Regions from separate parts of the Stenotrophomonas sp. FBCC-B152 genome, predicted to be linked through region 2. Evidence: predicted binding sites of a transcription regulator. Region 2 holds the regulator's gene; each other region holds the start of a gene.
The links. Region 2 encodes HrcA, which represses chaperone genes, less so after heat shock. Its sites were predicted from a motif close to TTNGCACTCNNNNNNNNNGAGTGCNAA; they were not measured.
Positions count from the first base shown of each region.

Region 1 (10,166 bases), 2.2 Mb from region 2:
ACCAAAAGTAGGAATTGGCGTGGCGTGCGTTCATTGGGGACTATAGATAGCACAGCTCTTGTGCGACGCAAAATGTTTCATTCGCAACTGCGACCGCCGCCGCCCAACAAAAAACCCCGCCTTTCGGCGGGGTTCTTTTTTTACGGCACGACAGGATGTCGCGTGTGCGGGGACCTTAGAAGTCCATGCCGCCCATGCCACCCATGCCGCCCATGCCGCCGCCTGCTGCACCGGCGCCGTCATCCTTCTTCGGCGCTTCCGCCACCATGGCTTCGGTGGTGATCATCAGGCCGGCGATCGAGGCGGCGTTCTGCAGGGCAGAACGGGTCACCTTGGTCGGATCCAGGATGCCGAAGGCCAGCATGTCGCCGAACTCGCCGGTGGCGGCGTTGTAGCCGTAGCTGCCGGTGCCTTCCTTGACCTTGTTGACGATCACGGACGGCTCTTCGCCGGCGTTGGCGACGATTTCACGCAGCGGGGCTTCCATCGCGCGCAGGGCGATCTGGATGCCGTGGTTCTGGTCTTCGTTGGCACCCTTCAGGCCGGACAGCGCGGTGACCGCACGGACCAGGGCAACACCGCCACCCGGCACCACGCCTTCTTCGACCGCTGCACGGGTAGCGTGCAGGGCGTCGTCGACGCGGTCCTTCTTTTCCTTCATTTCGATTTCGGTCGACGCGCCGACCTTGATCACGGCAACGCCGCCGGCCAGCTTGGCCACGCGTTCCTGCAGCTTCTCGCGGTCGTAATCGGACGAGGTGTCTTCGATCTGGGTCTTGATGCGGGCCACGCGCGCTTCCACGGCAGCCTTGTCGCCCTGGCCGTCGACGATGGTGGTGTTCTCCTTGGAAACCTGCACCTTCTTGGCGCGGCCGAGGTCGGCGATGGTCGCCTTCTCCAGCGACAGGCCGATCTCTTCGGAGATCACGGTGCCGCCGGTCAGGGTGGCCATGTCTTCCAGCATCGCCTTGCGACGGTCGCCGAAGCCCGGGGCCTTGACGGCCACGACCTTGACGATGCCACGGATGGTGTTGACCACCAGGGTGGCCAGCGCTTCGCCTTCGACTTCTTCGGCAACGATCAGCAGCGGCTTGCCGGCCTTGGCGACGCCTTCCAGCACCGGCAGCAGGTCACGGACGTTGGAGATCTTCTTGTCGTGCAGCAGGATGTACGGGTCGTCCAGGTCGGCGGTCTGCGCCTGCTGGTTGTTGATGAAGTACGGGGACAGGTAGCCGCGGTCGAACTGCATGCCCTTGACCACGTCCAGCTCGTTTTCCAGGCCCGAGCCTTCCTCAACGGTGATCACGCCTTCCTTGCCGACTTCACGCATCGCTTCGGCGATGATGTTGCCGATCGACTCGTCCGAGTTGGCCGAGATCGTACCGACCTGGGCAATGGCCTTGTCATCAGCGGTGGGCTTGGAGATGTTCTTCAGCTCGGCGACGGCGGCCACCACGGCCTTGTCGATACCGCGCTTGAGGTCCATCGGGTTCATGCCGGCAGCCACGGCCTTGGCGCCTTCGCGGATCAGGGCCTGGGCGAGCACGGTGGCGGTGGTGGTGCCGTCGCCGGCGTCGTCGTTGGTACGCGACGCGACTTCCTTCACCATCTGCGCGCCCATGTTCTCGAACTTGTCAGCCAGTTCGATTTCCTTGGCGACGGACACGCCGTCCTTGGTGATGGTCGGTGCGCCGAAGCTCTTTTCGAGCACGACGTTGCGGCCCTTCGGGCCCAGGGTGGCCTTGACGGCATTGGCGAGAACGTTGACGCCGCGCACCATGCGGGCGCGGGCGTCTTCACCGAAACGAATTTCCTTGGCAGCCATTGCGATTACCTTTTATGTGGCGCCGGGCGTTGCCCGGCTGCATTGATTGGGGACACGTAAGACCAGGCAAAGCCCGGCGGCGCAAACTCAGCCGATGACGGCGAGGATGTCGTCTTCGCGCAGGACCTTGTATTCCACGCCTTCGCTCTTGTAGGTGCTGCCGGCGTACTGGCCGTAGATCACCTTGTCGCCGACCTTCAGCGACGGCGCGCGCACGCTGCCGTTGTCCAGCGGCTTGCCCGGGCCCACGGCCACGACTTCACCCTTGGTCGACTTTTCCTTGGCCGAGTCCGGGATCACGATGCCGCCGGCGGAAACTTCGTCGGCTTCGATCGGCTTGACCACGACGCGGTCGTGAAGCGGCTTGATGTTCATGCGTGCCTCTTAAGTTGTTGATTGGTTTGAAAAAGTCTGGCGATGTTAGCACTCGCCCCAGGCGACTGCCAGCACCGCTCGCGAAAAAACCCGCCAGTGCGGGACAGGGCAGAGATGGTGCTGCCCCGGGCCCTTTCAAGGGGGCACCGCTGAATTTCCCCATGCCGCCATTTTCTTGACGCACGTCCCAATGCGGAGTGCCGAAGACGACAAATCGATAGATGTGTCATATGGATTAGCTAGATTCGGCCGGCAAAACCCAATCACAAGGAGCCGTAGATGAGGTTGCTCACACCGCTGTCCCTGGGGTGCCTGTTGGCGCTGGCCGCTGGTTCCGCCCAGGCGGACGTATTCATCAATGAACTGCACTACGACGACAGCACCCCGGCCGGGGATGTCGGCGAAGCCATCGAGGTCGTCGCCACCGGCGGCGAGGACCTCAGTACCTACCGGCTGTACCTGTACAACGGCAGCACCCCGTCGGCCGCCACGGTCTATGCCAACAATGCCGTGCCGGCCGGTACCGCCGCCGGCTGCGGCAAGGCCAGCATCGCCACCGTCACCTACCCCACCAATGGCCTGCAGAACGGCTCCAACGACGGCATCGCGCTGGTCGATGCCAGCGGCAAGGTGGTCCAGTTCATCAGTTACGAAGGCACCATCACCGCGTCCGGCGGCCCGGCCGCCGGGCTGACCAGCCAGAACATCCCGGTCAGCGAGAGCAACAGCACCGCCCCGGGCACCTCCCTGCAGCTCACCGGCAGCGGCAGCCAGTACACCCACTTCACCTGGGCCGGATCGGCCGCGCAGACCTTCGGTGCCTGCAACACCGGCCAGACCTTCAGCGGCGGTGGCAGCACCGGCCCCAACACGCCCCCGTCGGTGAGCACCACCACCCCGGAACAGGGCGCGACCAGCTTCCCGGCCGCCGCCGACCTGGCCGTGACCTTCAGTGAAAGCGTCACCGTCAGCGCCGGCGCCTTCACCCTCAGCTGCGGCCAGTCCGGCGCGGTACCGCTGACCCACGCCAGCAGCGGCACCCGCTTCACGCTGTCCACCAACACCGCGCTGGTGGCCGGCGAAGCCTGCCGCTTCGACATCCGCGCCGCCCGCATCAAGGACGCGCAGGGCGCACGCCCGGCCGCCGATACCCGCATCGCCTTCACCGTGGCCAGCGGCGGTACCGACCCCGGCCCCGATCCGGACCCGGGCAGCTACTACTCCAAGGTCAACACCTCCAGCCCCAGCCAGCTGCGCTGCTCGCTGCACGCCACCATCAAGGGCCACACCTCCTACCCGTACAGCGGCTCGGGCACCAGCACCTGGACCATCCTGGAAATCGCCGACGAGGATCCGAACAACAGCGGCCGGATCCTGGACGCGTACCGCAACCGCAGCTACGCCAAGGTCAGCGACCGGGCCGGCACCGGCAGCGGGCTGACCTACAACCGCGAGCACACCTGGCCCAATTCGCTGGGCTTTGCCAGCACCACCGGCGACAAGGGCCTGCCGTACGCGCCCTACACCGATACCCACATGCTGTACCTGACCGATGCGCAGTGGAACGCGGACCGCGGCAACAAGCCGTTTGCCAAGTGCGACAGCAACTGCGGCGAGCGCGCCACCGAGGCCAACAATGGCACCGGCGGCGGCAGTGGCGGCTACCCGGGCAATTCCAACTGGGTGCGCACCCCCGACGGCAATGGCGGCACCTTCGAGGTCTGGGGCCACCGCAAGGGCGACATGGCGCGTGCGGTGATGTACATGGCGATCCGTTATGAGGGCGGCAAGGATGCGGCCACCGGCCAGTCCGAACCGGACCTGGAGCTGACCGACGACCGCAGCAAAATCGTGAAGACCTCGGCGTCACCGGCTTACATGGGCCTGCTCTCGACCCTGATCGACTGGCACCTGTCCGACCCGCCGGATGCGGCCGAACGCGCCCGCAATGAAGTGATCTACAGCTTCCAGGGCAACCGCAATCCGTTCATCGACCACCCGGAATGGGGCACGCCCGCCCTGTTCACGTCGGCCAAGCCGGCGACCTGCGACCTGGCGAACTGATCACTACCCGGCCGGTTCCTTTTTGGGACCGGCCGGCATCGTCAGGCCGCGATCTCTATACTCGGCGGTCATGTCGACCCCCGATCCCGTATTCATTCTTCTGACCACCTGCCCTGATGCGGCTACCGCCGCGCGGATCGCGCACGCACTGGTGGAAGAACGCCTGGCCGCCTGCGTCACCCGGCTGGACGGGGCGCATTCGACCTACCGCTGGCACGGTGAGGTCACCGAGGACCACGAGGTCCAACTGCTGATCAAGACCACCGGCAACCGCCTGGATGCGGCCATCGCGCGCGTGCAGGTACTGCACCCGTATGAACTCCCCGAGTGCATCGCGGTCGAAACCCGCGCCGGCCTGCCGGCGTACCTGGATTGGATTCGGGCCCAGACCCGAGAGGAAACTGATTGATGACGCTGTTTCGTCGTGTTGCCGCGCTGTGCGCGCTGTTCGTGGTGTCCCTGCCGGCGCTGGCCGTCAGCGAGAAAGACCTGCTGCCGGTGGACGAAGCCTTCGGGCTGAGCGCGCAGGCGCGCGACCGCGACCGCATCGAGGTGAGCTGGAAGATCGCACCGGGCTACTACCTCTACCGCCACCGCACCACGGTCAAGAGCGACGCCGGCTTCAGTGCCGAGGCGCTGCAGATGCCGGCCGGCAAGAAGCACCACGACGACTTCTTCGGCGAGGTGGAAACCTACCGCGAGCGGCTGACCGCGGTACTGCCGGGCAAGGCCGCCGACGGTACCGATACGGTGACGCTGGAAGTGCGCTACCAGGGCTGCGCCGATGCCGGCGTGTGCTACCCGCCGCAGAAGCGCAGCGTGCAGGTCAAGCTGCCGGGTGGCAGCGCCCGCGCCGACAGCGCCGTGACCCCGGCCTTGGGCGGCGCCGCGTCGCCGTTCAACACCCCGCTGGCCGGTGGCAGCGCCGCCGGTGGCCTGCGCCTGCCCGGTGCGGCCAGCACCCAGTCGCTGCCGCTGCCGTCCGAGCGCGCCTTCGGCTTCGAAGCCATCGTCGGCGATGGCAACACCGTGCTGCTGCGCTTCAGCCCGGCGCCGGGCTACTACCTCTACCGCGACCGCACCTCGCTGAAGCTGGAAGGTGCCCCGGGCATCCGCGCGGACAAGCCGCTGTGGCCGGCCGCCAAGTCGCACCGCGACGAACACTTCGGCGATGTGTCGGTGTACTTCGACCAGGTCGACGTGAAGCTGCCGCTGCGCCGCAGCGTGGCCGATGCCGCCGATGCCACGCTGGTGATCACCTTCCAGGGCTGCCAGACCGATGGCATCTGCTACCCGCCGATGACCCGGCGGGTGAAGCTGGCGCTGCCGGCCGGCAAGGTCAACGCCAGCGCGGATGAAGAAGCACGCCGCAGCGAAGTGATCGCGCCGCTGGTGTCGCGCGAGAAGCGCGCGCAGGCGCGCGAGGCTACCGGCATGGCGACCCAGCCGATGCTGATCCGCCCGAACGAACCGGCCCTGGAGCTGCCCGCCGACGGCACGCCGGACGCCAGCGCCGACAACGACCAGCGCACGCGTCCTCCGGGTGCCAGCGGCAGTGCCGCGCCGGTCACCCTGGTCACCGCATTGCTGCTGGCACTGGTCGGCGGCCTGATCCTCAACCTGATGCCGTGCGTGCTGCCGATCCTGTCGCTGAAGGTGCTGGGCGTGGCGCAGAGCGGTGAAAGCCGCCAGCGCGCGCGCAGCCATGCGCTTTGGTACACCGCCGGCGTGCTGGTGGCGTTCGCCGCGATCGGCGCGCTGGTGCTGGCGCTACGCGCCGCCGGGCAGGCCGCAGGCTGGGGCTTCCAGCTGCAGCACCCGTGGTTCATCGCCGCGTTGGTGTACCTGATGTTCACCGTGGGCCTGAGCCTGTCCGGGGTGTTCACCCTGGGCGGCAGCCTGGGCGGCGTGGGCCAGTCGCTGGCCTCGCGCAGCGGGCCGATGGGCGATTTCTTCACCGGCGTGCTCGCCTGCGTGGTGGCCAGCCCGTGCGTGGCACCGTTCATGGGGGCGCCGCTGGCCTATGCCTTCACCGCACCGGCGGTGCCGGCGATGCTGGTGTTCCTGATGCTGGGCCTGGGCCTGGCGCTGCCGTTCCTGCTGATCGGCTTCGTGCCCTCGCTGGCCAAGCGCCTGCCGCGCCCGGGTGCGTGGATGGAAACCCTGAAGCAGGTGCTGGCCTTCCCGATGTATGCCACCGCGCTGTGGCTGCTGTGGGTGCTGGGCAAGCAGCGTGGCGTGGATGCGATGGCGCTGGTGCTGGCCGGGCTGGTGGTGCTGGGCCTTGCGCTGTGGTGGTTCGAACGCAGCCGCTGGCGCAGCCAGCGCGTCGGCGCCGCCTTGGCGCTGGTGCTCCTGCTGGGCGCGCTGGTGCCGGTGTGGGGCGTGACCCGCATCGCTGCACCGGCCAAGGCCGCGCTGGCGGCCGCCGACAACGTGGTGGCCTATTCGCCGCAGATGCTCGACCGGCTGCGCCAGGACAACCGCGTGGTGTTCGTCAACATGACCGCCGATTGGTGCGTGACCTGCAAGGCCAACGAACGCGCGGTGCTGGGCACCCATGGTTTCGAGGAAACCCTGCGCCGTACCAACGCGGTGTACATGCGCGGTGATTACACCAACGTGGACCCGGAGATCACCGCGTTCCTGGAAGAGCACAAGGCCGTGGGCGTGCCGCTGTACGTGGTGTACGGCCCCGGCGCACCACCGACCGTGCTGCCCACCGTGCTGACCCAGGCACTGGTGGAAGAAGCGCTGCTGCGCACCGCGCGATGAGCACCCCGCCGCCCCGCACATCGTTGATGGTGGTGGCGGCGCTGGCGGCGGCGCTGGGATTGGGTACCGGCGTGTACTACGTCGGGCGTGCGCCACAGGAACCCAGGTTTGCCGCCGTGGATCGGCCGGCCGCCGTGCCGGCCCGGCCCGGCGATCCGATGCCGGCCATCACCCTGCCGGACGTGGAGGGCACGCCGGTGGACTTCGACCGCTTCGGTGGCCGCCCCCTGTTGATCAACGTGTGGGCGAGCTGGTGTGGCCCGTGCGTGGAAGAGATGCCGATGCTGGCCGCATTCGCCGCCGCACAGCCGGCCGATGGCGTGCAGGTGGTGGGGTTGGCCATCGATACGCCGGACGGCGTACGCGATTTTCTTGACCGCGTGCCGGTGAAGTACCCGATCGTGATCGAGCAGCCTGCACCGGATGACGCCAGCGTGCGCCTGGGCAATGCGCAGGGGTTGCTGCCCTACACAGTGCTGGTGGGCGCCGACGGGAAGATCGTCAGGCAGAAGCTGGGGCCGTTCGCCGAGGGAGAAGTTGAACGGTGGGTGGGCAGTACCGACCAACGGTCGGTACCTACCGCCGGGGCGCCTGCGCGGTAGGTGCCTACCGTTGGTAGGCACGGATGCCCGGTCAGGCGAAGAATCGCCGCAGGTACGTCGCCGTCTTACCGTCTTTCGAACGGCTCACCTGCTCCGGCGTGCCCGTGGCCACGATCTGCCCGCCCTGCTCGCCCGCCCCGGGCCCCACATCGATCACCCAGTCGGCATCGGCCACCACGCGCAGGTCGTGCTCGACCACCACCACGGTGTTGCCCGCATCCACCAGCCCATGCAGCTGCGCCATCAGCTTGTCCACGTCGGCCGGGTGCAGGCCGGTGGTGGGCTCGTCGAGCACGTACAGGCTGTTGCCGTGCTGGCTGCGCTGCAGCTCGGTGGCCAGTTTGATGCGCTGCGCCTCGCCACCAGACAGTTCCGTGGCCGGCTGGCCCAGCCGCAGGTAGCCCAGCCCGATGTCGCGCAGCAGCTGCAGCGGGCGCTGCACCACCGCTTCGTCGGCAAAGAATGCCAGCGCCTCTTCCACCGTCATCGCCAATACCTGCGCGATGCTGCGGCCGTTCCATTCCACTTCCAGTGTCTTGGCGTTGTAGCGCTGGCCATGGCAGGTCGGGCATGGCGCGTACACGCTGGGCATGAACAACAGCTCCACGTGCACGAAGCCTTCGCCTTCGCAGGTTTCGCAGCGGCCCTGCGCCACGTTGAAGGAGAAACGGCTGGCGCTGTAGCGCCGTGCCTTGGCCATGCGGGTGCCGGCGAACAGCTTGCGCACGTGGTCGAACAGGCCGGTATAGGTGGCCAGGTTGGAACGTGGCGTGCGCCCGATCGGCTTCTGGTCCACGTTCACCAGGCGCTTGATTGCCGTGTGACCGGCATGCAGGCGGCCACGGGTGCGCTCGATCCGGTTGGGCTGTGGCAGCTCATCGTCCGCCTCGGGTGCAACCGGCTCATGGCCCAGGTACTCACCCACCAGCTCCACCAGCGCCTGGCTGACCAGGCTGGACTTGCCCGAGCCGGAGACACCGGTAACCGCGCAGAACGTGCCCAGTGGGAAGCGCGCATCCAGCCCATGCAGGTTGTTGCGGTGGATGCCGCGCAGCTCCAGCCAGCCGGCAGGCGTGCGTGGGCTGCGGGTGGCGCGGTCGTGATTGCCGAACAGGTAGGGTGCAGTGGCCGAGGCGGCGACGCCGCGCAGCCCCTCGGGCTCACCGCTGTACAGCACCTGCCCACCGTGCTGGCCGGCACCGGGACCGACATCCACCAGCCAGTCGGCGCGGCGCAGCATCTCCAGATCGTGCTCCACCACGAACAGCGTGTTGCCGCCCGCCTTGAGCTGGTCCAAGGCGTCGTACAGGGCCTCGCCATCGGCCGGATGCAGACCGGCAGTGGGCTCATCCAGCACGTACACCACGCCGAACAGGCTGGAGCGGATCTGGGTGGCCAGGCGCAGCCGCTGCAGCTCACCCGGCGACAGCGTCGGGGTGGCGCGGTCCATCGACAGGTAGCCCAACCCCAGCGCTTCGAGGGTGCCGATGCGTTCCACCAGATCGTGGGCGATGCGCTGGGCGGCGATGCGCTTCTCCTCTGACAGGTCCGGGGTGCGGCGCACGTCACTGCTGCCACCGTGCAGCAGCCCGCCCTTCGCCACGCGCTGCTGTTCGGCCTTGCGGCCGGCGGCGCGGCTGCGCGTTGCACCTTTCGCAGGTGCATCGAAGCGGCCCTCCGCCGCCGGCCGCAGCGCCTCGGCCATGGCCGCCAGCGACAGCCGGGACAGCGCGCCGATGTCCATGCCGGCGAAGGTCACCGACAACGCGGCGCGCTTGAGCCGCTTGCCGTCGCAGACCGGACAGACCGTACCCACCATGTAGCGCGCCACGCGCTTCTTCATCATGGCGCTCTGGGTGGTGGCGAAGGTATGCAGCACATAACGGCGCGCCCCGCTGAAGGTGCCCATGTAGCTGGGCTCTTCCTTGCGGCGCAGCGCGGCACGGGTCTCGGCCGGGGTGAAGCCGGCATACACTGGCGCCACCGGCTGTTCCTCGGTGAACAGGATCCAGTCGCGCTGCTTCTTCGGCAGGTCGCGCCAGGGAATGTCCACGTCGTAGCCCAGCGTCACCAGGATGTCGCGCTGGTTCTGGCCGTGCCACGCCGGCGGCCACGCGGCGATGGCGCGCTCGCGGATGCTCAGCGAGGGGTCGGGCACCATCGACTGTTCGGTCACTTCATACACGTGGCCCAGGCCATGGCAGTTCGGGCAGGCGCCCTGCGGTGTGTTCGGCGAGAAGTCTTCGGCGTACAGCATCGGCTGTTTGGCTGGATACGTACCTGCGCGCGAATACAGCATGCGCAGCAGGCTGGACAGCGTGGTCACGCTGCCCACGCTGGATCGCACGCTCGCGGTGCCGCGCTGCTGCTGCAGCGCCACCGCCGGCGGCAGGCCTTCGATGGCATCCACGTCGGGCACGCCCACCTGGTCGATCAGGCGGCGCGCGTACGGCGACAACGACTCCAGGTAACGGCGCTGCGCTTCGGCGTACAGCGTACCGAACGCCAGCGAGGACTTGCCGGAA
Region 1 covers NZ_CP101442.1:3,461,210-3,471,375, forward strand. Annotated here, with positions in the region: gene groL (chaperonin GroEL) at 176-1,825, opposite strand; gene NMB40_RS15900 (co-chaperone GroES) at 1,913-2,200, opposite strand; gene NMB40_RS15905 (endonuclease) at 2,480-4,264, shown strand; gene cutA (divalent-cation tolerance protein CutA) at 4,335-4,673, shown strand; gene NMB40_RS15915 (protein-disulfide reductase DsbD family protein) at 4,673-7,039, shown strand; gene NMB40_RS15920 (TlpA family protein disulfide reductase) at 7,036-7,641, shown strand; gene NMB40_RS15925 (excinuclease ABC subunit UvrA) at 7,673-10,166, opposite strand, start outside.
Region 1: a site for HrcA is predicted at 2,246-2,272, ahead of NMB40_RS15900 (co-chaperone GroES). Genes of this name have one in related genera too.

Region 2 (10,166 bases):
GCCGGCGGCCTGGCGGACCTGGACGCGTTCGGCCTCGTTGCGGGCGTAGGCGTCCAGCAGCGCCAGCTGCGAGGGCCGCGCCAGCAGCGCCTGCTGTTCGTGCTGGCCGTGGATCTCGACCAGCATGCCGGCCAGCTCGGTGAGCTGGGACAGGGTCACCGGGCGCCCGTTGATCCAGGCGCGCGAGCCGCCGTCGGCCCGGATGATGCGGCGCAGTTGGCACTGTTCCTCGTCATCCAGTTCGTTGTCGCGCAGCCATTGCCGGGCCGGGGCCTGTTCGCCCGGCGCGAATTCGGCCGACAGCTCGGCGCGCGCCGCGCCGTGGCGGACCACGCCGCTGTCGGCGCGCAGCCCGGACAGGAAGCCCAGCGCGTCGACCATCAGCGACTTGCCTGCGCCGGTCTCGCCGGAAACCACGGTCATGCCCGCGCCGAACTCCAGTTCGGTGGCACGGACAACGGCGAAATCCTTGATCGATAGATGTTTAAGCATGGTCTTGGGTTCTTGAGCCGCGCAACGCTAGCATGGGTGGGGCAGGCAGTGTTCCTGCCATTATCCAACGTTGCGTCTCACAGGTTGATTCCATGCACCCTTCCGCGCCCCATCTTGCACCGCGTGCCCGCCACCTGCTGCGGACGCTGATCGCGCGCCACATCCAGGATGGCGAGCCGGTCGGTTCGCAGACCCTGGCGCGGTTGGCCGGGCTGGATGTCAGCCCGGCCACGATCCGCAACATCCTGGGTGACCTGGAAGACCTGGGCCTGCTCAGCTCGGCGCACGTCTCGGCCGGCCGGGTGCCCACCGCGCACGGCTACCGGGTGTTCGTCGACAGCCTGGTCAAGATGCAGCCGCCTGGCGAAAGCGAGCTGAGCCGCCTGCGCAGCGAGCTGTCCAGTGGCGCCGGCACCCAGGCGCTGCTCGGCAGTGCCTCGGAGCTGCTCTCGGCGATGAGCCATTTCGTCGGCGTGGTCGGCGCGCCACGGCGCGAACAGTTCGCGTTCCGCCACATCGATTTCGTGGCGCTGGACGCACGCCGGGTGCTGGCCATCCTGGTGTTTGCCGACAATGAAGTGCAGAACCGGGTGATCGAGCCCAAGCGCAGCTGGGAGCCGGCCGAGCTGGAGAAGGTGGCCAACTACCTCAACGCCCATTGCGCCGGCCGCCCGCTGGCCGAGATCCGCGCCACCCTGCTGGTCGAACTGCGCCAGGCGCGCACGGAAATGGAGCAGTTGCTGGCGCACAGCGTGGAGCTGGCCGAACAGGCGATGGCGCCGCCGGCCGACGACATGGTGCTGGCCGGGCAGACCCGGCTGATGGGGGTGCAGGACCTGTCCGACCTGGACCGCCTGCGCGAGCTGTTCGACCTGTTCGCCAGCAAGCGTGAGATCCTGCAGCTGCTCGAGCGCACCATCCAGGCCCCGGGCGTGCGCATCTTCATCGGCGAGGAGACCGGCGTGATGCCGCTGGAGAACATCTCGCTGGTCACCGCCCCGTACTCGGCCGGCGGCCAGGTGCTGGGCGTGCTGGGGGTGATCGGGCCCAAGCGGATGGCCTACGACCGCATGATTCCGCTGGTGGAGGCCACCGCCCAGGTGCTCGGCGCGGCCCTGGATGCCCCCGCTGGGGGCGGATTGTCCCGGGATCGCACCTAAACACGCCCGCAGCTCTTGAATCGGGTCCGGCCGCCCACATTGGGGTGGGTGGAGGCGGAGAGTCACCGCCAAGGATCCGGAAATGAACCAAGATCAGCCTGATATCGCATCCCAGACCCCGGCCGGCGACGCCGCCACGGGCGATTCCCTGCAGCAGCAGCTGGACAGCCTGCACAACGAAGTGGCCCTGCTCCGGTCCGAGTCGCTGCGTGAGCGCGCCGACCTGGACAACCAGCGCAAGCGCGTGGCCCGCGACGTCGAACAGGCGCGCCGCTTCGCCAACGAAAAGCTGCTGGGCGAGCTGCTGCCGGTGTTCGACAGCCTGGACGCCGGGCTCAATGCCGCCGGCGCCGAACCCAGCCCGCTGCGCGAAGGCCTGGAGCTGACCTACAAGCAGCTGCTCAAGGTCGCCGCCGACAACGGCCTGACCCTGCTGGACCCCACCGGCCAGACCTTCAACCCCGAACACCACCAGGCCATCAGCCAGGTCGACGCGCCCGGCGCGGCGCCGGGCAGCGTGGTCCAGGTGTTCCAGAAGGGCTACCTGCTCAACGACCGCCTGCTGCGGCCGGCCCTGGTCGTAGTGGCGCGGGACTGACCTGAACGCGTTTGGCCGCCATCGGACACAGCGTTCGATGGATGGGTTGAAAGTGTCATCAGCGTCCCACACATCCCATTCATAACCCGGCAGCTGCCGGATGTTCCCAAATATTTCAGGAGTCTCCCCATGGGCAAGATCATTGGTATCGACCTCGGCACCACCAACTCGTGTGTGGCGATCATGGACGGCGGCAAGGCCCGCGTCATCGAAAACTCGGAAGGCGACCGCACCACGCCGTCCATCGTCGCCTACACCAAGGATGGCGAAGTGCTGGTGGGTGCCTCGGCCAAGCGCCAGGCCGTCACCAATCCGAAGAACACCTTCTACGCCGTCAAGCGCCTGATCGGCCGCAAGTTCACCGACGCTGAAGTCCAGAAGGACATCGCGCACGTGCCTTACGGCATCCTGGCCCACGACAACGGCGATGCCTGGGTGCAGACCAGCGATGCCAAGAAGATGGCGCCGCAGGAAATCTCCGCGCGCGTGCTGGAAAAGATGAAGAAGACGGCCGAAGCCTTCCTGGGCGAGACCGTCACCGAAGCGGTCATCACCGTGCCGGCCTACTTCAACGACAGCCAGCGCCAGGCGACCAAGGACGCCGGCCGCATCGCGGGCCTGGAAGTCAAGCGCATCATCAACGAGCCGACCGCTGCTGCCCTGGCCTATGGCCTGGACAAGGGTGACGGCAAGGACCGCAAGATCGTCGTGTACGACCTGGGCGGCGGCACCTTCGACGTGTCGATCATCGAAATCGCCAACGTCGACGGTGAGAAGCAGTTCGAAGTGCTGGCCACCAACGGCGACACCTTCCTGGGCGGCGAAGACTTCGACAACCGCGTCATCGAATACCTGGTGGACGAGTTCAACAAGGACCAGGGCATCGACCTGCGCAAGGATCCGCTCGCCCTGCAGCGCCTGAAGGATGCGGCCGAGCGCGCCAAGATCGAGCTGTCGACCAGCCAGCAGACCGAAGTGAACCTGCCGTACGTCACCGCCGATGCATCCGGTCCGAAGCACCTGAACATCAAGCTGACCCGCGCCAAGCTGGAAGCGCTGGTGGAAGACCTGATCAAGAAGTCGATCGAGCCGTGCCGCATCGCCCTGAACGATGCCGGCCTGCGTTCGAGCGACATCAGCGAAGTGATCCTGGTCGGCGGCCAGACCCGCATGCCGAAGGTGCAGCAGGCCGTGACCGAGTTCTTCGGCAAGGAACCGCGCAAGGACGTCAACCCGGACGAAGCCGTGGCACTGGGTGCGGCGATCCAGGGCGGCGTGCTCGGCGGCGACGTCAAGGACGTGCTGCTGCTGGACGTGACCCCGCTGTCGCTGGGCATCGAAACCATGGGCGGTGTGTTCACCAAGATCATCGAGAAGAACACCACCATCCCGACCAAGGCTTCGCAGGTGTTCTCCACCGCCGAAGACAACCAGTCGGCCGTGACCGTGCACGTGCTGCAGGGTGAGCGCGAACAGGCCCGTTACAACAAGTCGCTGGCCAAGTTCGACCTCTCCGGCATCGAGCCGGCCCCGCGCGGCCTGCCGCAGGTGGAAGTGTCCTTCGACATCGACGCCAACGGCATCCTGCACGTGTCGGCCAAGGACAAGAAGACCAACAAGGAACAGAAGGTCGAGATCAAGGCCGGTTCGGGTCTGTCCGAGGACGAGATCGCGCGCATGGTCGCCGACGCGGAAGCCAACCGCGAAGAAGACAAGAAGTTCCACGAGCTGGTCCAGGCCCGCAACCAGGCTGACGCGCTGATCCACGGTACCCGTACCGCGATCAACGAACACGGCAGCAAGGTCGGTGGCGAAGTGATCGGCAAGGTCGAATCGGCCCTGGCCGACCTGGAAACCGCGATGAAGGGTGACGACAAGGCCCAGATCGAAGCCAAGTCGAAGGTGCTGGAAGAAGCCGGCCAGTCGCTGTTCGCGGCCTCGGCTGCGGCCGAGCAGGGCGGCGGCGCCCCGGGTGCCGATGCCGGTGCCGGCAACAACGGCGGCGCGCAGGACGACGTGGTGGACGCCGAGTTCACCGAAGTAAAGGACGACAAGAAGTCCTGATCCGGACGCCAGACGGGACGTTGCGCAGGCAACGTCCCGTTGTCGTTTCCATTAGATCCTGACAGCCGTGCCGCGGCATGTCGGGGATGAATCCCGACCGCCGGAACCCGATTCAAACCATGAGCAAGCGCGATTATTACGAAGTGCTGGGTGTTACCCGCACGGCGACCGAAGAAGAACTGAAGAAGGCCTATCGCCGTTGCGCGATGAAGCACCACCCTGACCGCAACCCCGGCGACAGCGCCGCCGAAGCGGCCTTCAAGGAGTGCAAGGAAGCCTACGAAACCCTGTCCGACGCCAACAAGCGCCGCATGTACGATGCGCACGGCCACGCGGCCTTCGAGCACGGCATGGGCGGCGGTGGCGGCCCGGGTGGCCCGGACATGGGCGACATCTTCGGCGACATCTTCGGCAACATCTTCGGTGGTGCTGGCGGTGGTCCGCGCCAGGCGCGTCGCGGTGCCGACATCGGCTACGTGATGGAGCTGGACCTGGAAGAAGCGGTGCGTGGCATCGAGCGCCGCATCGAGATTCCGACCCTGGCCGAGTGCGACGACTGCCACGGCAGCGGTTCGGACGACGGCAAGGTGGAAACCTGCAGCGTGTGCCGTGGGCAGGGCCAGGTGCGTATCCAGCGTGGCATCTTCGCCATGCAGCAGGCCTGCCACAACTGCAACGGCCGCGGCCAGATCATCCAGAACCCCTGCAAGACCTGCCACGGCAATGGCCGGGTAGAGGAAGACAAGGTGTTGTCGGTCAAGGTGCCTGCGGGCGTCGACACCGGCGACCGCATCCGCCTGGCGGGCGAGGGTGAGGCCGGTCCGGCCGGCACGCCGCCGGGCGACCTGTACGTGGAAGTGCGGGTGCGCGAGCACGCCATCTTCCAGCGCGATGGCGACGACCTGCACTGCGAAGTGCCGATCCGCATCTCGCAGGCCGCGCTGGGCGATACCGTGCGCGTGGCCACCCTGGGCGGCTATGCGGAAATCCGCATTCCGGCCGAAACCCAGACCGGCAAGCTGTTCCGCCTGCGCGGCAAGGGCGTGCGTTCGGTGCGCAGCCGCAGCGAAGGTGACCTGTACTGCCGCGTGGTGGTGGAAACCCCGGTCAACCTGACCACCGAGCAGCGCAAGCTGCTGGAGCAGTTCGAAACCACCTTCACCGGCGAAGAAGCGCGCAAGCATTCGCCGAAGTCGGCGACCTTCATCGATGGCGTGAAGGGTTTCTGGGATCGCATGACCTCGTAAGCGGTTGGTTCCATCAGTAACGAAAACACCGGGCACGTCCCGGCTTTTTCGTGGCTGCGATTCAGCCGGCAGGTACCGACCGTTGGTCGGTACGCTCTAAAATGGGCCATGAACGATACCCTCGAAAGCCATCTGGTCCATGGGCGCCGCCAGCGCCCGGACGTTCCGTCGCCGGTCGACGTCATCTCGGTTCAATCGCAGCTGGTCTATGGCCACGCCGGCAACAGCGCGGCAGTTCCGCCGCTGCGCGCGCTGGGCGTGCGCGTGGCCGAAGTGCCGACCACGCTGCTGAGCAATGCGCCGTTCTATCCCACCACGCGCGGCCGCGTGCTGCCGGCCGACTGGTTCGCCGACCTGCTGCAGGGCGCCAGCGAGCGCGGCCTGCCGGCGCGCGCGAAAATGCTCGTTTCCGGCTACTTCGGCAGCGTCGGCAATGGCGCGGCGTTCGCCGACTGGCTGGACACGGTGCTGCCCGCGTCGCCGCAGCTGCGCTACTGCCTGGACCCGGTGATCGGCGATACCCACACCGGTCCCTACGTGGAGCCGGGCCTGGAAACCATCTTCGCCGAGCGCCTGCTGCCGCATGCCTGGCTGGTCACGCCGAATGCGTTCGAGCTGGGCCGGCTGACCGGCATGCCGAGCCTGGCCGAAGCCGATGCCATCGCCGCCGCGAAGGCACTGCTGGCGCGCGGGCCGGAATGGGTGCTGGCGCACAGCGTGGGTGGCGACCCGGGCGAGCTGGTCACGCTGGCGGTCAGCCGCGAGGCGATCTGGCGCTGGTCTTCGCCGCACCTGCCGGTCGACGTGGCCGGTACCGGCGATGTGCTGATGTCGCTGCTGGTCGCGTTCCTGCTGCGTGGTGAGCGCTTCGAGCAGGCGCTGTCGCGGTCGATCTCCGGCGTGCATGCCGCGCTGGAGGCCACCCTGGCCAACGACCACGAAGAATTCGACGTGCTGGCCGCCGCACCGGCCGCGTTGGCGCAGCCGCACCGCTTCCGCGCCGAGCGGCTGGCGTGAGCCTGCGCCCGGTTGTCGGCATCGTCGGCAGCGCCGGCGCCTATGGGCGCTGGCTGCGCACGTTCCTGGCGCAGCGCCTGGGGCTGGAAGTGATCGGGCATGATCCGGCCGATCCGCAGTCGGACGATCCGGAAACACTGCTGGAGCGCGCGGACGTGCTGGTGTTCTCCGCGCCGATCCGGCACACGCCTGCCTTGATCGCCGATTACGTGACCCGTTCGGCCGGTCGCGAAGCTGGCCGGCTGTGGCTGGATGTGACCTCGGTGAAGAGCGAGCCGGTGGCTGCGATGCTGGCCTCGCAGGCCGAGGTGGTCGGCCTGCATCCGATGACCGCACCGCCCAAGGCGCCCACGCTGAAGGGCCGGGTGATGGTGGTGTGCGAAGCGCGCCTGTCGCACTGGCAGCCATGGGTGAACGAGCTGTGCGCGGCGCTGGAAGCGGAGTGCGTGCGCGCCACGCCCGAGCACCACGACCAGGTGATGGCGCTGGTGCAGGCCATGGTGCATGCCACCCACCTGGCCCAGGCGGGGGTGCTGCGCGAGTACGCGCCGCTGCTGGGCCCGCTGTCGGAGCTGATGCCGTACCGCTCGGCCTCGTTCGAACTGGATACGGCGATCATTGCCCGCATCCTCTCGCTCAACCCGGCCATCTACGAGGACATCCAGTTCGGCAACCCGCACGTGGCGCCGATGCTGGACCGCCTGCTGGGCCAGCTGCACGCGCTGCGCCGGCAGGTGGAGCAGGGCGATGATGCCGCGCGCGCTGCGTTCCGTGAGCGGCTGCTGCTGGATAACCGCGAGCACCAGGGCAAGGCGCTGCTGGAAGCGGGCAATTACACCTTTGAACGGGTGGGCTACCTGTTGGCCGACCTGACCGAGCGCAACGCGATCAGCGTGCACCTGCCGGAGGATCGCCCGGGTTCACTGCGTGAGCTGCTGCATGTGTTCGAGCGGCACGGGGTCAGCCTGGCCTCCATCCATTCTTCGCGCACCCCGGGTGGCGAAGTGCATTTCCGGATGGGCTTCGTGGCCGGCAGTGACCTGGACGCGCTGCAGCGGGCGGCGGTGGAAATCGACGCCACCGGCATCGGGCGGGTGCTGCCGCGCTGACAGCCTGTCGCATTCATCCACAGGGGGTGTGGATGAAATGCGGACAAGCATGTGGATAACCGTGCGCAGCCCCCGTGGGGCAACGCTGTCAAGATGGGTGGCGATTAATTGACCAGTCAGGTGGTCAGGGTGAGCTCGCCACCGCTGGTCCGGTAAATCCGACCCTCACGGACCAGATGACGGCCATCGGCCAATTCGTAACGGACATGCGGGTCGGCGGCGGTATCGCCGGCCTCGTCCTTGAATTCGATGACCACATGGTCTTCGCCATTGGCATCGGTCGCGGGAAACTGACGGAACGACATCAAACACCTCCTGCAGCAGGTTCATGGGGCGCTGCCACCATGCAACCTGCCGCGTTATCGGTGCGTCATCAATCGATGAACTGCAGCTTGGCAAGTTCAGCGTACAGCCCACCTTCGGCCAGCAGCTCGGCGTGGGTGCCCTGCGCGACGATCCGCCCGTGGTCCATCACCACGATGCGGTCGGCCTTCAGCACGGTGGCCAGCCGGTGCGCGATCACCAGCGTGGTGCGCCCGGCCATCAGGCGCTCCAGCGCCTGCTGCACCGCACGTTCGCTTTGCGCGTCCAGTGCGCTGGTGGCCTCGTCCAGCAGCAGGATCGGCGCGTCCTTGAGCAGCGCACGCGCGATCGCGATGCGCTGCTGCTGGCCACCGGACAGGCGCGCACCGCGCTCGCCCAGTTCGCTCAGGTAGCCATCGGGCAGTGCCTGCAGGAACTCGTCGGCCTCGGCGGCTTCCGCAGCACGCTGCACCTCTTCGTTGCTGGCTTCCAGGCGGCCGTAGCGGATGTTCTCCAGCGCGCTGCTGGCAAACAGCGTGGGCTGCTGCGGCACCAGTGCCATCTGTGCGCGCAGCTGCGCCGGATCGACCCTGCGCACGTCCACGCCATCCACCAGCACGCTGCCAGCGGCAGGATCATGGAAGCGCAGCAGCATCGACAGCACCGTGCTCTTGCCGGCGCCGGAGGGCCCTACCAGCGCCACGGTTTCGCCCGGGCGCACATGCAGGTCGAAGTGTGCCAATGCTGCGGTGTCAGGGCGCTGTGGGTAATGGAAGACCACGTCCTGGAAGCGGATCTCGCCGCGCAGCGGGTGCGGCAATGGCGACGGATCACGCGGCGCGGTGATTTCGATGTCTTCGTGCAGCAGCTCGGCGATGCGGCCCATGCCGCCGGACGCGCGCTGCAGTTCATTCCACACTTCGGCCAGCGCACCGACCGAGCCACCGCCGATCAGCGCGTACAGCACGAACTGGCCCAGGGTGCCGGCGGTCATGCGGCCGTCGTTGACGTCATGCGCACCCAGCCACAGCACGCCCACGATGGCACCGAACACCAGCACGATGGCGGTGGCCGTCACCAGCGACTGCGCGCCGATGCGGCGCCGCGCGGCGCGGATCGATTCGGCCAGTGCTTCGTTGAAGCGGTTGCGTTCATACGGTTCGCGCGCGTGCGCCTGCACCGTGCGCACCGCGCCCAGCGTTTCGGCGGCCAGGCTGTTGGCATCGGCGATGCGGTCCTGGCTGGCGCGCGAAATGCCGCGCACGCGCCGCGCCCCGATCACGATCGGCAGCACCGCCAGCGGAATGCCGACCAGCGACCATGCGGCCAGGCGCGGGCTGGTCACGAACAGCATCACCAGGCTGCCCACCACCGTGACGCTGCTGCGCAATGCCACCGACATCGTGGAGCCGATCACGCTGCGCAGCAGTTCGCTGTCGGCGGTCAAGCGCGACACAAGCTCGCCGCTGCGACTGCGGTCGTGGAAGCCCGCGCCCAGTGAGATCAGGTGGGCATACAGGCCGCTGCGCAGGTCGGCCACCACCTTCTCGCCCAGCAGCGAGACGAAGAAGAAGCGCGCCGCCGTGGCCAGCCCCAGCACCACCGCCACCAGCAACAGCAGGGCGAACGCGCGGTTGATCTGCCCGTTGCCGCTGAAGCCGTGGTCGATCATCAGCTTCACCGCCGGCGGCAGGCTCAGCGTGGCGGTCGAGGAGACCGCCAGCGCTACCAGCCAGGCCGTGAACAGCCCGCCGTGCCGGCGCACGAACGGCCACAGCGTGCCCAGGCTGCCAAGGCGGCGCAGCGCGGGTTCCGGTGCGGAAGTGGGTTCAGTCATGGACAAGGCCTGGTTCGGTGCGCGAATGCACGCGGATACGATCACGGGTGGCGTCGCGCAGGCGGGTTTTCAACGGGTCGGCCTGATCGGCGGGAAGGCGGACGTGCAGTTCCACGCCCGAGGCGGTGAACGTTTCGTCCAGTTTTTCGGCCAGGTGCGCCGCCAATGCGGCATGCAAAGCACCCAGGTCCTCGAATGCGGCCTGCACGGTCAGCTCGGTCAGCGCCACCAGCGGCAGCCGTGGCGCGGTGCGCAGGCACTCGGCGGCGGTGCCGCCATAGGCCCGTACCAGCCCGCCCGCGCCCAGCTTGATCCCGCCATACCAGCGGATCACCACCA
Region 2 covers NZ_CP101442.1:1,270,603-1,280,768, forward strand. Annotated here, with positions in the region: gene recN (DNA repair protein RecN) at 1-492, opposite strand, end outside; gene hrcA (heat-inducible transcriptional repressor HrcA) at 585-1,652, shown strand; gene grpE (nucleotide exchange factor GrpE) at 1,735-2,250, shown strand; gene dnaK (molecular chaperone DnaK) at 2,380-4,314, shown strand; gene dnaJ (molecular chaperone DnaJ) at 4,434-5,561, shown strand; gene pdxY (pyridoxal kinase) at 5,670-6,578, shown strand; gene NMB40_RS06245 (prephenate dehydrogenase) at 6,575-7,687, shown strand; gene NMB40_RS06250 (hypothetical protein) at 7,804-7,992, opposite strand; gene NMB40_RS06255 (ABC transporter transmembrane domain-containing protein) at 8,061-9,827, opposite strand; gene NMB40_RS06260 (IMPACT family protein) at 9,820-10,166, opposite strand, start outside.

Region 3 (10,166 bases), 2.2 Mb from region 2:
ATTACCAGGTGTGCGAGAACGCGGTGCCGACCAACTGCGCCGGCGCGTCCGTGGTGGTGGCCGTGAGCCCGGATGCCGTGGCCGATGCGCTGCCCGCCACCGCTGGTACCACCACCGTGCTCAACGTGCTGGCCAATGACGCCGCACCGCTCAACCCGGTGGTCACGATCCCGAGCCCGCCAACCAGCGGCACCGCCGTGGTCAACGGCGACGGCACCATCAGCTACACGCCCACCGCTGGTTTCACCGGCTCCGACAGCTTCACCTACCAGCTGTGCCTGCCCGCGCCGGGTGCAACGGTCTGCGATACCGCTACCGTCAGCATCACGGTGAGTGCCACCACGCTCAGCGCCGTGGCCGATGACTTCACCGCCACGCCCATCGCACCGGCCGCCGGTGGCAGCACTGCCAGCGTGCTGCTCAACGACACCTTCAACGGTGCGCCGATCGTGCCCGGCACCACCCAGGTCACCGCCTCGCTGGTCACCCCGGTGACCGGCTACAGCATGGCGCCCAACGGCGTGGTCACGGTTGCGCCCGGCACCACGCCGGCCGCCGTCACGCTCAGCTACCAGGTGTGCGAAATCGCCGTGCCCACCAACTGCGCGCAATCCACCGCCGTAGTGGCGGTCAGCCCGGTGGTGGTGGATGACACCCTCAACGCCGCTGCCGGCACCACCACGGTGCTCAACGTCACCGTCAACGACACGCTGCCCACCAACCCCACCATCACCGTGTCGGTTGCACCGGCCAATGGCACCGCGACGGTGAACGGCGATGGCACCATCAGCTACACGCCCAACGCCGGTTTCACCGGTCCGGACACCTTCACCTACCAGGCCTGCCTGCCGGCGCCCGCTGCCGGGGTCTGCGACACCGCCACTGTCGCGCTCACCGTGGCCGCCACCTCGGTGACGGTGGTGAATGATGACTTCACCGGCACCCCGATCGCGCCGGCCACCGGTGGCAGCACCGCCAGCGTGCTGCTCAACGACACGTTCAATGGCGCGCCGATCGTGCCCGGCACCACGTCGGTGACGGCGTCGCTGGTCAACCCCGCCACCGGCTACAGCATGGCAACCAACGGCGTGGTCAGCGTCGCCGCAGGCACCACCCCGGCGGCGGTGACGCTCAGCTACCAGGCGTGCGAAAACGCGGTGCCCACCAACTGCGCGCAGGGCACCGCCGTGGTTGCGGTCAGCCCGGTCGCGGCCGATGACACCCTGTCGGCCACGGCGGGCACCACCACCGTGCTCAACGTCACCGCCAATGACACGCTGCCGACCAACCCCACCATCACCGTGTCGGTGGCACCGGCCAACGGCACCGTCGTGGTCAATGGCGATGGCACCATCAGCTACACCCCGACCGGACCCTTCACCGGCGCGGACAGCTTCACCTACCAGGTGTGCCTGCCGGCCCCCGGCGCGGGGGTGTGCGACACCGCCACCGTCAGCCTGACAGTGACCGCAAGCGCGCTGGTTGCGGTGGGCGATGACTTCAGCGGGGTGCCGGTCGCGCCGACCGGGGGCAGCACCGCCAGCGTGCTGCTCAACGACACCTTCAACGGTGCGCCGATCGTGCCGGGCACCACGCCGGTGACCGCGTCGCTGGTCAGCGCGGTGCCGGGCTACAGCATGGCCGCCAACGGGGTGGTCACGGTTGCGCCGGGCACCACGCCCGCCGCCACCACGCTCACCTACCAGGTGTGCGAGAACGCACAGCCGGCCAACTGCGCGCAGGCCACGGCGCTGGTCGCGGTGCGTCCCAACGCGGCCGATGACACCCTGCCCGCCGGCAGCGGCACCACCGTGCTCAACGTGGCGGCCAACGACACCTTGCCGCTGGGTCCGGTGTTCACCGTGTCGGTGCCGCCCACCAATGGCACCGCCGTGGTCAACGGCGACAACACCATCAGCTACACGCCCACTGCCGGCTTCACCGGTACCGACAGCTTCACCTACCAGGTGTGCCTGCCCGCGCCGAACCTCAACGTGTGCGATACCGCCACAGTCAGCGTGACGGTCACGGCGGCGCTGCTGGATGCCGTGGACGACACCGCCACCAACGTGCCGGCCACCGGCGCGCTGGGCCTGCTCAACGTGTTCGCCAACGACACCTTCAATGGCACCGCGCTCGATCCGGCCACGGTGGTGCTGACCCCGAACAACACCACGGCGCTGACCATCCAGCCCAACGGCAGCCTGGACGTGGCAGCAGGTACGCCCGGCGTCACCTACACCACCACTTACCGCATCTGCCTGGTGGCACAGCCGACGGTGTGCGACATCGGCACGGTGTCGGTCACCCTGGCCGCCACGCCCGGCCTGCTGGACGCAGTGGATGACACGGTGGCCAACGTACCGGCCTCCGGTGCCACCGGTGTGGCCAACGTGCTGGCCAACGACACCTACAACAGCGCCGCGCTCGATCCGGCCACGGTGGTGCTGACCCCGGTCAACACCGCAGTGCTGACCATCCAGCCCAATGGCAGTGTCAATGTGGCGGCCGGTACCCCGGGCAGCACCTACACCACCACCTACCAGATCTGCCTGGTGGCACAACCGGCGGTGTGCGATATCGGCACGGTCTCGGTCACACTCGCCAACCCCGCCGTGCTGGTGGCGGCCGACGACAGCGTGGTCGATGTGCCGGCGGCCGGTGCCAGCGCCGTGATCAATGTGCTGACAAACGACAGCTTGAACGGCGCGCCGCTGGATCCGGCGACCGTCGTGCTGACCCCGGTCAATACCGCCGCGCTGACCATCCAGCCCAACGGCAGCGTGAACGTGGCGGCCGGCACGCCCGGTACCACCTACACCACCACCTACCAGATCTGCCTGGTGGCGCAGCCCACCGTCTGCGCGACCGGCACGGTGTCGGTCACGCTGGCGGCGGCGCCGCTGGCTGTACCGGTGGCCAACCCCGACCAGGCCACGACGCCGCAGGACGGGCAGATCGACGTGCCGGTGCTGGCCAACGACCTGGTCAACGGTGCGCCGCTGGATCCGCAGACAGTGGCCGTGACCATCACCACTGCACCTGCGTCGGGCACCGCCGTGGTCCTGGCCGGAGGCATCGTGCGCTACACCCCGGCCCCCAACTACAGCGGCCCGGACACCTTCACCTACACCGTGTGCAACCAGGCTTCGCCGCCGGACTGCAGCAGCGCCACCGTCACCGTGCAGGTAGAGCTCAACGACGTGGACGTGGTGGACGAGAACATCACCGTGCTCAGCGGCACCACCACCACGGTGCCGCTGCTGGACAACCTCACCACCAGCGGCGCGCGCATCAATGCAGCCTCCATGCGCCTGGCACGTGCCGCAGTCAACGGCCGCGCAACCTGTGCCAACGGCGATTGCATCTACACCGCCTTCGTCGGCTACAGCGGCCTGGACAACTTCAGCTACACCATCTGCGACAACTCCGTGCCCACCCCGGTGTGCGTGGAAGGTCGGGTCAACGTGGTGGTCACCGCCGATCCGGTGGTGCTGCGCCTGACCAAGCAGGCCACCCAGCGCAGCGTGCAGGTGGGCGACGTGGTGCGCTACGTGGTCACCGTGGAGAACATGGGCGACTTCGACGCGCTGGGCGTGACCCTGCTCGATACCCTGCCGAGTGGCTTCACCTTCATCCCGGGTGGCTTCGAGGCCCACGATGCCGACAACGCCGCACGTGCCAGCGGCGTGGCACCGCTGCAGATCGATGGCCTGGATATCCCGGCAGGTGGCTCGGCGACGCTCGTGTACTACCTGCGGGTGGGGGCGGGTGTCGGGCTGGGTGTGCACACCAACCGCATCACCGCAGCAGACGTGCTGGGCACCACCATCAGCAACGTGGCCTCGGCCGACGTGGAGGTGATCGGCGATCCGCTGCTGGATGAGAGCCTGGTGATCGGCAGTGTGTTTGACGACCACAACGGCAACGGCGTGCAGGATGCCGGCGAGCGCGGCATCCCCGGCGTGCGCGTGGTGTCGGTGGAAGGCCTGGTGATCGAAACCGACGCCTACGGCCGCTACCACCTGGTTGGCATCAACGGCGGCCAGGCGCGCGGGCGCAACTTCATCCTCAAGGTCGACCCGAGCACCCTGCCGGCCGAGGCACGCTTCACCACCCGCAACCCGCTCGTGCGGCGGATCACCCCGGGGCTGCCGGTGCGCTTCGACTTCGGTGTCGCCTTGCCACAGGGGCGCATGGAGGCGGGACCACCGCGATCGGTACTGGAGGTGGGCGAGGGGCTGTTCGTACCCGGCCAGGCCACGCTCGGCCCGGCGGCTGAAGCGGTGCTGGCGCACGCCGCCCGCACGCTGCAGGCGCAGGGCGGTGGGCAGCTCAACGTGGCCGTGGGGCAGGCCACGCCCGAACTGGCCGCACAGCGTGCCGATGCGTTGCGGCAGGCATTGCTGCCACGCCTTCCGGCCGACGTTGCCGCCCGTGTGCAGGTCCAGGTGCAGCCCACTGCGCCGGCCCGCCCCGCCACCCGTGCGGATCGCTGAGGAGATGCCCATGATCAACAAGACCTCACTCAGCCCCCTGGTGCTCCTGCTGGTGCTGTGGCTGCCGACCAGCCACGCGCAGGCCCCGCAACCCGTGCCGGAGGTGCCCACCACGCTGTGCGGCGTGGATGGCTGCCGCCAGGGCAACGACCTGCTGCTGCAGGTGCACCCGGCGGCGGATGCGCCGTCCGATCCGACGGCGCCCGGCGCGTTCGTGCCGGCGCCCAATGGCGCCTCGGCCACCGAGCTGCCTGACGGCGCGGTGGTGTGGGCCACCGAAGACCCGGCACTGTCGGCGCCGGTGCTCAACGTGCAGACCGGTTCGATGGCCCCGTTCGAGAACGGACGCCTGACCAAGCCGCTGCGCTTCCATGGCTACAACAACTACGCCTCGTTCATCGAACGGCTGGAAGTGGTGATCTATCGCGGCAGCGACACCGACCTGGTCACGCCGCTGGCGCGCATCGAGATGCCGGTCGACTACGTGGGCAACACCGAATGGGACGGCCAGTTGCCGGAAAACCTGAACCTGCGCGTCGGCGATGACCTGCAGTACATCGCCCGCGCCTATGGCCGCGACGGTTCGTTCGATGAAACCAATGCCCAGCGCTTCCAGCTGGTACTGCCCACCGATTACGAGCGTGGCACCCAGCTGGTCCGCGACAACGTGCAGCGCACCCTGGGCCGGGTACTGGATGGCGACGATGCGCAGGCCCAGCAGCTCAGCAATGCCATCTATGGCCAGAACGCGCTGCGCCAGCAGAACATCCCGATCTACGGCTCGCGGGTGCGCATCTACGGGCGTGGACTGAGCCCCAACGCACGGGTGCTGATCAACGGCCAGAGCTTCCCGGTGGACCTGGAGCAGAAGTTCGCCGCCGAGTTCCTGGAACCAATCGGCCAGCACCGCTACACCGTGCAGGTGGAGGCCATGGATGCGCCAACCCTGACCCGCACGCTGGACGTGGAGGTCACCGGCAGCTACCGGTTCCTGGTGGCACTGGCTGACGTGACGTTGTCGCGCAACACCGCCAGCGGCAACCTCGACCCCCTTGCCGCCGACCGCGACCAGGACGACAGCTTCCTCAGCGAAGGCCGGCTGGCGTTCTACCTGAAGAGCAAGCTGCGCGGCAAATACCTGGTCACCGCGCAGGCCGACACCTACGACCGCGAACTGAAGCGGCTGTTCGACGGCTTCCTGGATGCCGATGCACGCGATGTGTTCCGCCGCCTGGACCCGGACCAGTACTACCCGGTGTATGGCGACGACTCCACCACCTATCGCGACGTCGATACGCAGGGCAAGTTGTACGTACGCGTGGACTGGGACCAGAACCAGGCGCTGTGGGGCAACTTCGCCACCGGCTTCACCGGTACCGAGTACGGCCAATACGTGCGGTCGTTGTACGGCGCGGCGGTGAGCTGGCGCTCGCGCGCGACCACGCCGCTGGGCGATCCGCGTTCGCTGTTGAAGGCGTTCGGTTCCGAAGCGCAGTCCGCGCTGGGGCACAGCGAATTCCTCGGCACCGGCGGCAGCCTGTACTACCTGCGCCACACCGACCTGCTGCCCGGCTCGGAGCAGGTGGTGCTGGAAGTGCGCGACCGCACCACCGGCCGCACCGAGGTGCGCACCAACCTGCAGCGCGGCGTGGATTACGAGATCAACGAAATCCAGGGCCGCCTGTTCCTGACCCGCGCGCTGTCGCAGATCACCCGCGAGAACGTGCGCACGCTGACCCGCGACACCCCGCTGGACGGCTACGACCAGCTGCTGCTGGTGGACTACGAGTACATCCCAGTGGGCTTCAGCACCGACGATGTCAGTGCCGGCCTGCGCGGCAAGCAGTGGCTGGGCGACCATGTGGCGATCGGCGGTACCTACGTCGATGAAAACCGCAGTGGCGACGACTACAGCCTGATGGGCGCCGACCTCACCCTGCAGGCCGGGCGTGGCACGTACCTCAAGCTGGAGCAGACCCGTACCGAAGCCACCGCTGCGCCGATCTTCTATTCGGATAACGGCGGCCTGAGCTTCATCCAGCGCAATCCGGTCAGCGCCGACCGCAAGGGCGATGCCCGCGCGGTGGAAGCGCGCGCCAACCTGCGCGAGCTGGGCTGGACCAGGCAGGACTGGAGCATGGGGGCCTGGTGGCGCGACGTGGATGCCGGTTTCTCGGTCTCGCGCATGGACAGCGGGCTGGCACTGGAAGAGTACGGCGCGGAGTTCCTGGGCTACTTCACCGACAACCTGAGCCTGTACGGCCGGCACAGCCGCGCCGAACGCGGTGAAGTCGCCGTGGAGCAGTCGCAGCTCACGATGGACTGGCGGCTGGGCAACGATGGCCAGCTCGGTGCCGAACTGCGCCGGGTACGCGAGGAAAACGCCGGTACCGATGTGGACGGCACGCTGGCGGCGCTGAGCTACCGGCAGCGCTTCGGTGCCAAGTGGGAGCTGTACGGGGTAGGGCAGCTGACCGTGGATGACGACGGCGGCGCTTACGAGAAGAACGACCTGGCCACGCTGGGTGCACGCTACCTGTTCGGCAACCGCTCCAGCCTCGGCGCGGAGGTGAGCAGTGGCAGCCGCGGCGATGGGGCCAAGCTCGAGGGCGAATACTGGATGACGCCCGAGCACAGCTTCTACGGCAACTACAGCTACAGCACCGACCGCACCACCACCGACCCGCTGTACGACACCGGGCTGCAGTCGGGCTGGACGCTGGGCCAGCGCTGGCGCCTGAGCAACCAGGTCAACGTGTTCAACGAAAGCCAGTACCTGAAGGACCGCCGCGACGACAGCGCCGGGCTGGTGCACACCTTCGGCATGGACTTCTACCCGGCACAAGGCTGGACGCTGGGCTTCAGCGTGATGGATGGCGAGCTGGACGCCACCACCGGGCGGGTCGACCGCCGCGCGTACAGCGTCAACGGCGGCCGTACCGATGCCAACACGCAGTGGACCAGCAAGCTGGAATACCGCCGCGATGAAGGCGCCGAAGACCGCCGCCAGTGGGTGACCACCAACCGGCTGCTGTACAAGATCAACGAAGACTGGCGCATCGCGTTGCGCGCCAACTACGCCGACACCGACGACAGGCGCAACCCGCTGGCCGACGCCAAGCTGGTGGAATCCAACCTGGGCTTCGCCTGGCGCCCGCACGACAACACACGCTGGGCGGCGTTCGGCAAGTACACCTATCTCTATGACGTGGCGTCGCTGGGCCAGGTGGGGGGCAACGTGTACGACCAGAAGTCGCAGATCGTCTCGTTCGAGGGCGTGATGCAGGTCAGCGACCGCTGGGAGGTGGCCGGCAAGCTGGCCGGGCGCTGGGGCGATTACCGCACCGGGCGCGGCGAGGGCGAGTGGCTGGACAGCCGGGTCAACTTCTCGGCCCTGCAGCTGCGCTACCGGTTGTTCGCGCAGTGGGAAGCCATGGGCGAGTACCGCTGGCTGGATGTGCGCGAGGGCGGCGACAAGAAAGGCTGGCTGGTGGGCGTGGACCGCCAGGTGGGCCAGAACTTCAAGATCGGGGCGGGGTACAACTTCACCGAGTTCAGTGATGACCTGACCGAGCTGCGGTATGAGGCGAAGGGGTTCTTCTTGAATTTGTCTGGCTATTATTGAGCCCCGGAGCACCGCTTTTGGGCGGCCGTTCAGGCGTTCGGGGACGGCAGCGCTGAATGCATGGCAACGTTTTCATCCTGAATGGGTGTCTTTTGGTGGGATTGTCCCGCCCAAAACGACGTGGTGATGACGTTTTTGAGCGTATGTCCTTGATTATCAAGTGGATAGGCTCAACAGCCACCCACTCGCCACTGTCACCATTTCGCGGTACGTTAGGGGCCTGAACTTCGTCAGCGTTTCACCCACGGAACGCTGGAACTTTTTGAACCGTCAGCAGTCCAAATACGGGACTGATAAGATGACCCCTATGAGCCAGAACATGTCTACTGCCCTTGTGGCAAACAATCTTCCGATTCCCAGTGCGCTCGGTTCGCTGGACGCCTACATCGGCGCCGTGCACCAGATCCCGGTGCTGACGGTCGATGACGAGCAGGACCTGGCCCGCCGCTTCCGCGACGAGCAGGACCTGGACGCCGCGCGCGAGCTGGTCCATTCCCACCTGCGTTTCGTGGTGCACGTGGCCCGTGGCTACAATGGCTACGGCCTGCAGCTGGGCGACCTGATCCAGGAAGGCAACATCGGCCTGATGAAGGCGGTGAAGCGCTTCGACCCGGACATGGGCGTTCGCCTGGTGTCGTTCGCGGTGCACTGGATCCGTGCCGAAATGCACGAGTTCATCCTGAAGAACTGGCGCATCGTCAAGGTCGCCACCACCAAGGCGCAGCGCAAGCTGTTCTTCAACCTGCGCAAGTCCAAGACCCGCCTGGGCTGGTTGAATGCGGCAGAAGTCACCGCCGTCGCCAAGGATCTCAACGTGTCCGAACGCGAAGTGCTGGAAATGGAATCGCGCCTGTCCGGTCGCGACATTGGTTTCGATGCGCCCAGCGATGACGACAACGAGCATGCGCCGCCGTCGCCGGCTGCGTTCCTGGTCGCCAACGACGAAGATCCGTCGATGGCCTATGAGCGTGCCGACAGCGAAGACAACCAGCTGCAGCTGCTGCGCGAAGGCCTGGCCGAGCTCGACGCCCGCTCGCGCGACATCATCCGTCGCCGCTGGCTGGACGCCGACAGCAAGGTCACGCTGCAGGAACTGGCTGATGAGTACGGCGTGTCCGCCGAACGCATCCGCCAGGTCGAGGCGAACGCGCTGAAGAAGATGAAGGCGCTGTTCACCGCATAACGCGGCGTCCAACGCAGTACACAGAAAACCCGGCAGCGCCGGGTTTTTTGTTGGGTGGATTACGCGTTCTCGCGCGCGATCGCGCGCCAGCCGATGTCGTTGCGGTGGAACTCGTGGTCCCACGACACCTTCGCCACGCCGGCATACGCATTTGCCTGCGCATCGCCCACGCTGTCGCCCAATGCGGCCACGCACAGCACGCGGCCGCCGGCGCTGAGCACGTGGCCCTGTGCATCCAGCGTGGTGCCGGCGTGGAACACCTTGGCCGTAGACGGCACCTGGTCGAGTCCGTGGATGACGTCACCGGTGATCGGCGCCTCCGGGTACGGCGAGGCCGCCATCACCACGCCCAGGGAAGGACGCGGATCCCACTGTGCCTGCACCGCATCCAGGCGTGCATCGATCGCCGCTTCCACCAGCTCCACCAGGTCCGACTGCAGGCGCAGCATCACCGGCTGGGTTTCCGGATCGCCGAAGCGCACGTTGAACTCGATCACCTTCGGCGCGCCGCTGGCATCGATCATCAGCCCGGCATAGAGGAAGCCGGTGAACGGGATGCCGTCGGCAATCATGCCCTGCACGGTGGGATTCACCACCTCGCGCATCACCCGTGCATGCACTTCATCGGTGACCACTGGCGCGGGCGAGTAGGCGCCCATGCCGCCGGTGTTCGGGCCGGTATCGCCATCGCCCACGCGCTTGTGGTCCTGCGAGGTGGCCATCGGCAGTGCCGTGGTGCCATCGACCATCGAGATGAAACTGGCTTCCTCGCCATCGAGGAACTCCTCGATCACCACGCGCGCGCCGGCATCGCCGAACGCATTGCCCGACAGCATGTCGCGCACCGCGTCTTCGGCTT
Region 3 covers NZ_CP101442.1:3,509,207-3,519,372, reverse strand. Annotated here, with positions in the region: gene NMB40_RS16145 (Ig-like domain-containing protein) at 1-4,499, shown strand, start outside; gene NMB40_RS16140 (hypothetical protein) at 4,510-8,124, shown strand; gene rpoH (RNA polymerase sigma factor RpoH) at 8,432-9,307, shown strand; gene purD (phosphoribosylamine--glycine ligase) at 9,367-10,166, opposite strand, start outside.
Region 3: a site for HrcA is predicted at 8,395-8,421, ahead of rpoH (RNA polymerase sigma factor RpoH). Genes of this name have one in related genera too.